Regions from separate parts of the Herbaspirillum sp. C7C2 genome, predicted to be linked through region 1. Evidence: predicted binding sites of a transcription regulator. Region 1 holds the regulator's gene; the other holds the start of a gene.
The links. Region 1 encodes sigma-54, which starts transcription at its own class of promoters, with help from an activator protein. Its sites were predicted from a motif close to TGGCANGNAANCTGCTTT; they were not measured.
Positions count from the first base shown of each region.

Region 2: a site for sigma-54 is predicted at 2,177-2,194, ahead of atzF (allophanate hydrolase). Genes of this name have one in related genera too.

Region 1 covers NZ_JABXGI010000016.1:23,195-27,389, reverse strand. The annotation lists gene lptB (LPS export ABC transporter ATP-binding protein) at 1-700, shown strand, start outside; gene HWE04_RS17960 (RNA polymerase factor sigma-54) at 768-2,258, shown strand; gene hpf (ribosome hibernation-promoting factor, HPF/YfiA family) at 2,417-2,779, shown strand; gene grxD (Grx4 family monothiol glutaredoxin) at 3,153-3,464, shown strand; gene HWE04_RS17945 (UbiX family flavin prenyltransferase) at 3,500-4,102, shown strand; gene HWE04_RS17940 (SDR family oxidoreductase) at 4,181-4,195, opposite strand, start outside.
Region 2 covers NZ_JABXGI010000003.1:249,285-253,479, reverse strand. The annotation lists gene HWE04_RS07095 (ABC transporter substrate-binding protein) at 1-242, opposite strand, end outside; gene atzF (allophanate hydrolase) at 282-2,138, opposite strand; gene HWE04_RS07085 (16S rRNA (uracil(1498)-N(3))-methyltransferase) at 2,408-3,133, opposite strand; gene tkt (transketolase) at 3,349-4,195, shown strand, end outside.

The DNA of each region.
Region 1 (4,195 bases):
TGGTGCGCGCCAGGTGGTGCGTGACGTCTCCATGGAAGTGCGTAGTGGCGAAGTGGTCGGCCTGCTTGGCCCCAACGGTGCCGGCAAGACAACCTCGTTCTACATGATCGTCGGCCTGGTCCCCTCGGACGGTGGCGAAATCGATCTGGACGGTTCGCCCATCTCGCGCCTGCCGATCCACAAGCGCGCCACGCTGGGGCTGTCCTACCTGCCGCAGGAAGCCTCGGTGTTCCGCAAGCTGACGGTGGAAGACAACATCCGCGCCGTGCTGGAGCTGCGCCAGGAGGACGGCAAGCCGCTCTCGCGCGATGAAATCGAGGGCCGCCTGAACAACCTGCTGCATGAACTGCAGATCGAAAAGCTGCGCGAGAGCCAGGCACTGTCGCTCTCCGGTGGCGAACGCCGCCGCGTGGAAATCGCCCGCGCACTGGCCACCGATCCGCGCTTCGTGCTGCTGGACGAACCGTTTGCCGGTATCGACCCGATTGCCGTGATCGAAATCCAGCGCATCGTGCGCTTCCTCAAGGAACGCGGCATCGGCGTGCTCATCACCGACCACAACGTGCGGGAAACCCTGGGTATCTGCGACCGCGCCTACATCATCAACCAGGGCACGGTGCTGGCCAGCGGTAACCCGGAAGAGATCATCGCCAACGAATCGGTGCGCCGCGTATACCTGGGCGAACACTTCCGCATGTAGCACCCGCCGTCCATCGGCCACACAACGGTATTGCAACCAGCGGGCCACGCCGCTCCCAGAAAGACAGATGAAACAGTCGCTCCAGTTACGTACCTCGCAGCACCTCGCATTGACGCCGCAACTGCAGCAGTCGATCAGGCTGTTGCAACTGTCGACGCTGGAACTGCACCAGGAACTGGAACAGATCCTGTCCGACAATCCCCTGCTCGAACGCCTGGACGACGCTCTCGACAATTCGGTGCGCCTGTTGGCCGATGGCGCGGTCTCTTCCGCGCCCTCCACCGGAGTGGCCGAGCCCGCTGGCGACAGCGGCAACGAAGCAGCCCCCTCCGCTACTGATGGCGAAGCCAGTTTCGACTATCAGGACAACAGCCCCGAGAGCGGTGTCAGTGGCGAATCCGACTGGAGCTTCGACGACGTGGCACGCAGTGGCAAATCGCCCGACGACGACGATGCCCGCCCGCAACTGGAAGCGCATGAGCTGACCCTGCGCGAACACCTGCTGGAACAGATACGGGTCACCGCCCGCACACACCGCGACCGTGCGCTGCTGGAACTGCTCACCGATGCGCTGGACGAAAGCGGTTACCTGGAGGAACCGCTGGAAGACATCCTGGCGCGCCTGCCGGAAGAGCTGGGCGTTGACTTGGAAGAACTGTCGATCTCGCTGAAGCTGCTGCAGAGCCTGGACCCGGCCGGGGTGGGTGCGCGTAGTGCCGGTGAATGTCTGGCACTGCAGATCCGCCGCCTGCCCAAGGTGCCCTTCGTCACCCGCAAGCTTGCCTTGAGGATTGTCGAGGATTACCTGCCGCTATTCGCACAGCGCGATTTCAACAAGATCAAGAAGGCTCTCGATTGCGATGACGAGGACCTGCGCGAAGCACAGGCGGTGATCCGTCAGTGCCGTCCGCATCCGGGTGCCGAATTCGCGCGCGATGCTTCGGACTACGTGGTGCCGGACGTGATTGTCAAACAGACAAAGAACGGCTGGCAGGTCATGCTCAACCATGAGGTCATGCCCAAGCTGCGCGTCAATGCAATGTATGCGAGTGCGCTCAAGCAGGCCAAGGGCGAAGGATCGCTGTCGTCGCAGTTGCAGGAAGCTAAGTGGCTCATCAAGAACATGCGGCAACGTTTCGATACAATTTTGCGAGTCGCGCAGGCTATTGTCGAACGTCAAAGAAACTTCTTTTCACATGGCGCAGTGGCCATGCGGCCCCTTGTGCTGCGTGAAATTGCTGATACACTGGGTCTACACGAGAGCACAATCTCTCGCGTGACAACTCAAAAATACATGCTCACGCCGCACGGCATGTTCGAGTTGAAGTACTTCTTCGGTAGCCACGTCGCGACTGAAACCGGAGGCGAAGCCTCCTCCACCGCGATACGGGCGCTGATCAAACAGTTGATAGGAGCCGAAAACCCGCAGACCCCATTATCCGATAGCAAGATTGCGGATATGCTGGCAGAACAAGGCATGGTGGTCGCGCGACGCACAGTCGCCAAATACCGCGAAGTGTTGAAGATTCCGCCAGTCAATCTCCGCAAGTCCCTCTGAGCTTTCCTCAGTTTTTCTGTAGCAGTACCGTTGCTGTGTTCAGGCAAGCATCCCTACCTGGTGCCCATGCCATCCGACACGAAGACCGTGCCCGTGGTACAGCAGCTGTAGACGATGCATCGCACGAACCTCCAGTGACCTCACGATAGGAGTCTTGTATGAATCTGACCATCAGTGGACACCACCTCGAACTGACCCCCGCCATCCGGGAATACGTGCAAAGCAAGCTGGCCCGTATCAAGCGCCATTTCGACAACGTGATCGACGTCAGCGTGATCCTGAGCGTAGATAAACTCACAGAAAAGGAAAAGCGCCAAAAAGCGGAAATCAACGTCCACATCAAGGGGAAGGATCTACATGCGGAAAGCATTGCGCACGACCTCTATGCCGCTATTGATGCCCTGATCGACAAGCTCGACCGCCAGGTCATCAAGCACAAGGACCGCTTGCAGGAGCATCACTCCATGGCCAAGCGTCTGCCCGACGATACCCCCGCTGATGCAGTGGCTGGCGCGGCATAAGACAAGGATTCAGGACCATTCCTGCCGGCGGGTGCGCAACGACAGCGTGACGCATAAGGTGGGAATCTCATGAGGAAGGGGCGCGCAAGCGCCCTTTTTCATTTTGCGGCGCCGGGGCCGGTTTCATTTCCTGTGGCAAACAGTGATCCCGCGTCCATCATCGCCGCTGTTCTCCCGAAGCGGCTCGCAATGAGACTTGAAGAGGCTCCTCCCGCCCTCATCTTGGTGGCAAGGTCCAAAGCGGAAATCGTATAAATGATTTCCACCAAGCAATGCCGGACGACACCCCAACCACGCCGCAACCCTGCCGACTTCAACGCGAGCGGCGGCTTTTCCCTATAATGTCGGCAATCCCATTTTTAAAGGCATAGCCATGAGCGACGTCCAATCCTGGATCAAAGAAACCGTGACCCAAAACCCTGTCGTGCTGTTCATGAAGGGAACCGCCCAGTTCCCGCAATGCGGCTTCTCCGGCAAGGCCATCCAGCTGCTCAAGGCCAGCGGCGCCGAGAACATCGTCACCGTCAATGTGCTGGAAAGCGCCGATGTGCGTCAGGGCATCAAGGAATATTCGAACTGGCCAACCATTCCCCAGCTGTACGTGAAGGGTGAATTCGTCGGCGGCTCGGACATCATGAGCGAAATGTACGCCTCGGGCGAACTGCAGACCCTGATCAAGGGCTAAACCCGGCGCATCGCTGCCCCGCTCCGGTTTCTCTCGTGAGTTCCACTTCCAGTCCGCCACGCCAGCGCCTGATCGTCGCCATCACCGGTGCGACCGGCGCGATCTATGGCGTGCGCCTGCTGCAGCACCTGCGCAAGCATGGTCAGGTGGAAACCCATCTGATGATTTCCGAAGCCGGCGTGCTCAATCTGCACCAGGAACTGGACATGCGGCGCAAGGACGTCGAAGCCCTGGCCGACGTGGTGCATCATGTGCGCGACGTCGGTGCCTGCATCGCCAGCGGCTCCTTCGCCTCCACCGGCATGGTGGTGGCGCCCTGTTCGATGAAAACCCTGGCCGCCGTGGCGCATGGTCTCTCCGACAACCTCATCACCCGTGCTGCCGACGTGGTCCTGAAAGAACGTCGTCGCCTGGTACTGATGGTGCGCGAAACGCCCTTCAACCTGGCCCACCTGCGCAACATGACCGCCGTGACCGAGATGGGCGGCGTGATCTTCCCGCCGCTGCCCGGTTTCTACCAGCGCCCAGCCTCGATGGAAGAAATGGTCGATCACACCCTCGGGCGCGTGCTGGACATGTTCGGGATTTCGCTGCAGCTCACCCCTGAATGGCGGGGTATGAAGGGCGAGGCAGACTGAGCGAGTGGCAGCAGAACGGTCAATAAAAAATGCGCCGCGGGTTTCCCGACGGCGCATTCTTTCTTAAGCGCTGACCGCTCAACCCCGCCCGAT
Region 2 (4,195 bases), on a different contig from region 1:
GCACCGGCGAACTTGATGGCCTGCACTTCCAGCCCGGCTTCCTTGAAATAGCCCGCTTCCACGGCGGCGTAGAAGGGCAGGCCGGCGGCCACCGGCCAGTAGCCGATGCGGATCGGCGGCGTCTGCGCGCGCAGGATGGCCGGGGCGCCAGCGATGGCGGTGGTGGCCGCCACCAGACCGGCCCTGGCGATGAAGCGGCGGCGGGTGGTGTCCTGCAGGGGGGAGAGGATGTTCTTTTTCATGAGCAGCTCCGTGGTGAGGTGTCGGTCGTATCGGTCGTGTCAGTTAAGCGAATCGAGGTAGTGGACCCAGCCGCCGTGGTGGGTGATGTCGGTGGCGCTGGCAATGCCGGCCGGCTCGCAAATGAAGCCCTTGACGCTGCTGCCGTCGGCCAGCTCCACCGTGCCGATGCCCAGTGGCGCCGGAATGGCGGCCACGAAGCCGCCGAACTGGCGCAGCGGCATTTCCCACACTTCCACCGCGATGGCGGCGCCGTCGCCTTCGGTGCGGGCCAGGCCGGGTTTGGGCGGCGTGGTGCCAGCCAGGGCATACAGGCGGTACTGGGCGGCGGTGCGGGTGACGGCTACGCGGCGTGCGCCGGCTTCCAGCAATTGCCAGTTCAGCGGCTGGCCGGAGAGGTGGGCGCCGACCACGCAGACCTTGATGGTGCTTTCATTGAAGGGCAGCGGCGCGGCGGCAATCGCATCGGCCTGGGCGGCACCGCCCAGTTGCTGCTGCAGGCGCGCGCCGGCCTCGGCCAGCAGGTGGTCGGACCCGGCCGGGCCGATCAGGGTCACGCCGGCCGGCAGGCCATCGCGCCGCCACACGCCAGGGATGGCCAGGGCCGCCATGTCCATCAGGTTGACGAAGTTGGTGTAGTAGCCCAGTTGCGAATTGCGCACCACCGGATCGGCCTGGACCTCGGCGATGGTGGGGAAGGTGGTGGTGGTCGGCACCAGCATCAGGTCGCTGCCTTCGAGCAGGTCTTCGGCCTCGCGTCGCAGGTCGGCCAGGCGGTACTGGGCATTGAAGGCGTCCACCGCGTCGTAATTGTCCGACTGGGCGGTGATCTGATGCACCACCGGGTCGATGGCCTGCGGGTTTTCCAGGAAGAAGTCGCCCAGCGCGGCGCGGCGTTCGGCCACCCAGGGGCCCTGGTACAACAGCTGCGCGGCATCGCTGAAGGCAGCGAAGGGAATGCGCGCCAGCGTCACGCCGGGCAGTGCCGCGATCTGCGCCAGGCTGCGCTCCCAGGCTTCCTGGGCGACCGTGTCGCCGTAGAACTCGCAGACATCAGGAATGGCGATGCGGTAGCCACGGCGCTTCACGCCCAGCATCGCCGGGCGGCGCGAATAGCCGTCCTCGGCGTCGTAGCCGGCGGCGCTGTGCAGCACGCGCCAGGCGTCGGCCACGTCGTGGGCGAAGATGGAAATGCAGTCCAGCGTGCGGCAGGCCGGCACCAGGCCACGTGCGCTGATGAGTCCCTTGGTCGGCTTGAGGCCCACCAGATGGTTGAAGGCGGCCGGCACGCGGCCCGAGCCGGCGGTATCGGTGCCCAGCGAAAACATCACCTGTCCCAGCGCCACGGCCACGGCCGAACCGGAACTGGACCCGCCCGAGACATACTGCGGCTTGAGCGCATTGCGCACCGCGCCGTAGGGTGAGCGCACGCCCACCAGCCCGGTGGCGAACTGGTCGAGGTTGGTCTTGCCCACCAGCAGGGCGCCGGCGGCCTGCAGGCGCTGCACCACGGTGGCGCTCTCGCTGGCCAGACGGCCGAATTCGGGGCAGGCGCCGGTGGTGGACATGTCGGCCACGTCGATGTTGTCCTTGACCGCGAAGGGGATGCCGAACAGCGGCATGGTCTCGAACACTGCCTCGCCCTTGATCTGCAGCATCAAGTCCAGCGCCGCGGCCTGTTGCTTGAGCTGCTTGGGCGGCACCCGGCTGATCCAGACTTCATTGCGACCGGCGCTGTCGATGCGCGCCAGCAGATCGGCCACGATCTTGCCGGGGGTGCTGCGCCCCTCGCGGTAGGCGGCCAGGGTGGCGGCGATGGTGGGGATGTCCGTACCGGCGCTGGCGTGGATATCGGCGGCTTGGAAGGCAGCTTGTTGCGGGGTCTGGGTGGCGTTCATTTTGGATATTCAAACTTGAATACAAGATTGAATATCTTTAAGCAGAAGCCGTGCCAGGCCATCGTCAGGCGCTGCGGTGGGAGGGGAAAGTCAGGCGGGAAGCGGCTTTGCGGCGGAAATTGCCGCGCGGCAGGATGTCATGGGAGCAACGGCGCAGCTTGTCGATGAGACAAATTGGTGAGGCCTGCGCCGTTTTTGCACCTCAAGTGCGGCGGGTCTGCACGTTTAGGCGGCAGGTCGGCAGATCGGCAAGTCGGGTCAGCCGGAGATTACAGTTCGCCCCATACCGCATTCAGGGCGGCCAGAGCGGCCAGCCCGGCGGTCTCGGTGCGCAGCACGCGGCTGCCCATGGACAGCATCAGCGCGCCCTGGGCGCAGGCCAGGTTTTCTTCTTCCTCGCTGAAGCCGCCTTCCGGGCCGACCACCAGCGTCACTGCCTGCGGCGGGTGATGGCGGGCCCAACCGGAGAGCGGCTGCTCGCCGCGGGGCGAGAGCAGGATGCGCCGGTGCAGGTCGCTCTGGGCGATCCAGCGCTTGAAGTCGGTCACTTCGGCCAGATGCGGCAGGCGGTTGCGGCCACATTGTTCGGCGGCGGCGTGGATGATGCCTTGCCAGTGGGCCTGCTTCTTCTCGGCGCGTTCGCCCGAGAGCCGTACCACGCAACGTTGCGCGGCCAGCGGCTGGAGGGCGGTGGCGCCCAGTTCCACGGCTTTTTCGATGATCCAGTCCATCTTCGACCCTTCGGGCAGGGCCTGGGCCAGGGTCAGGCCATAGGGCAGCTCGGCTTCGCGGGGGGAGAAGGTCTTGGGTTCGGCGTGGGCGCGCTTCTTTTCGATGGCGGTCAGGCTGGCGGTGTATTCACCCCCTTCGCCATTGAAGAGGGTGATGGTGTCGCCCGGCTGCAGGCGTAGCACCTGCACGTGGTGGGCGATCTGCTCGGGCAGGACCACGGCCGAACCGATCGCCAGGGGGTGCGGGAAATAGAAACGAGGCATGGGGCAGGGTCCTGGGGGCGAGGGAGATCAAGAAAATGCAAGAAACATCGAAAATTCTTGTCAGACGATTCATAGGCTGACCCCGAATTTTAATCCCCCCGACGCACTCTGGTAAAATACGGCCCCGCGCTTGTCCCGGGTATTCCGGGCGGGCGCTTTGGCTTCAGAACCCGATTCATGCGCCAGTCGGCGCCTCCAGCACAGCACACACAGACATCGACATGATTTCCACTCTCCCCACCGACAAGATGGCCAACGCGATCCGCGCGCTGGCGATGGACGCAGTTCAGAAAGCCAATTCCGGTCACCCGGGCATGCCGATGGGGATGGCCGAAATCGCAGTCGCCCTGTGGGCCAAGCACTATCGCCACAATCCGGCCAATCCGCAGTGGGCCAACCGCGACCGCTTCGTGCTCTCCAACGGCCACGGCTCCATGCTGCAGTACGCGCTGCTGCACCTGACCGGCTACGACCTGTCGATGGACGACATCAAGAATTTCCGCCAGCTGCATTCCAAGACTGCCGGCCACCCCGAAGTGCACATCACCCCGGGCGTGGAAACCACCACCGGCCCGCTGGGCCAGGGCATCACCAATGCCGTGGGCATGGCGCTGGCCGAAAAGCTGCTGGCGGCCGAATTCAACAAGCCCGGCCTGTCCGTGGTCGATCATTACACCTACGCCTTCGTCGGCGATGGTTGCCTGATGGAAGGCATCTCGCACGAGGCCTGCTCGCTGGCGGGCGTGCTGAACCTGTCCAAGCTGATCGTGCTGTATGACGACAACGGCATCTCCATCGACGGTCACGTCGAAGGCTGGTTCAAGGACGATACCCCGAAGCGCTTCGAAGCCTACGGCTGGAACGTCATCCCGGCTGTGGACGGCCACAATGTCGAGGCGGTCAGCGCCGCCATCCACCAGGCCAAGCTGGCCGACAAGCCGACCCTGATCTGCTGCCGCACCGTCATCGGCAAGGGTTCGCCCAACCTGGCCGGCACCGACAAGGTCCACGGTGCCGCCCTGGGCGACAAGGAAATCGCCGCCGTGCGCGAAGCGCTGGGCT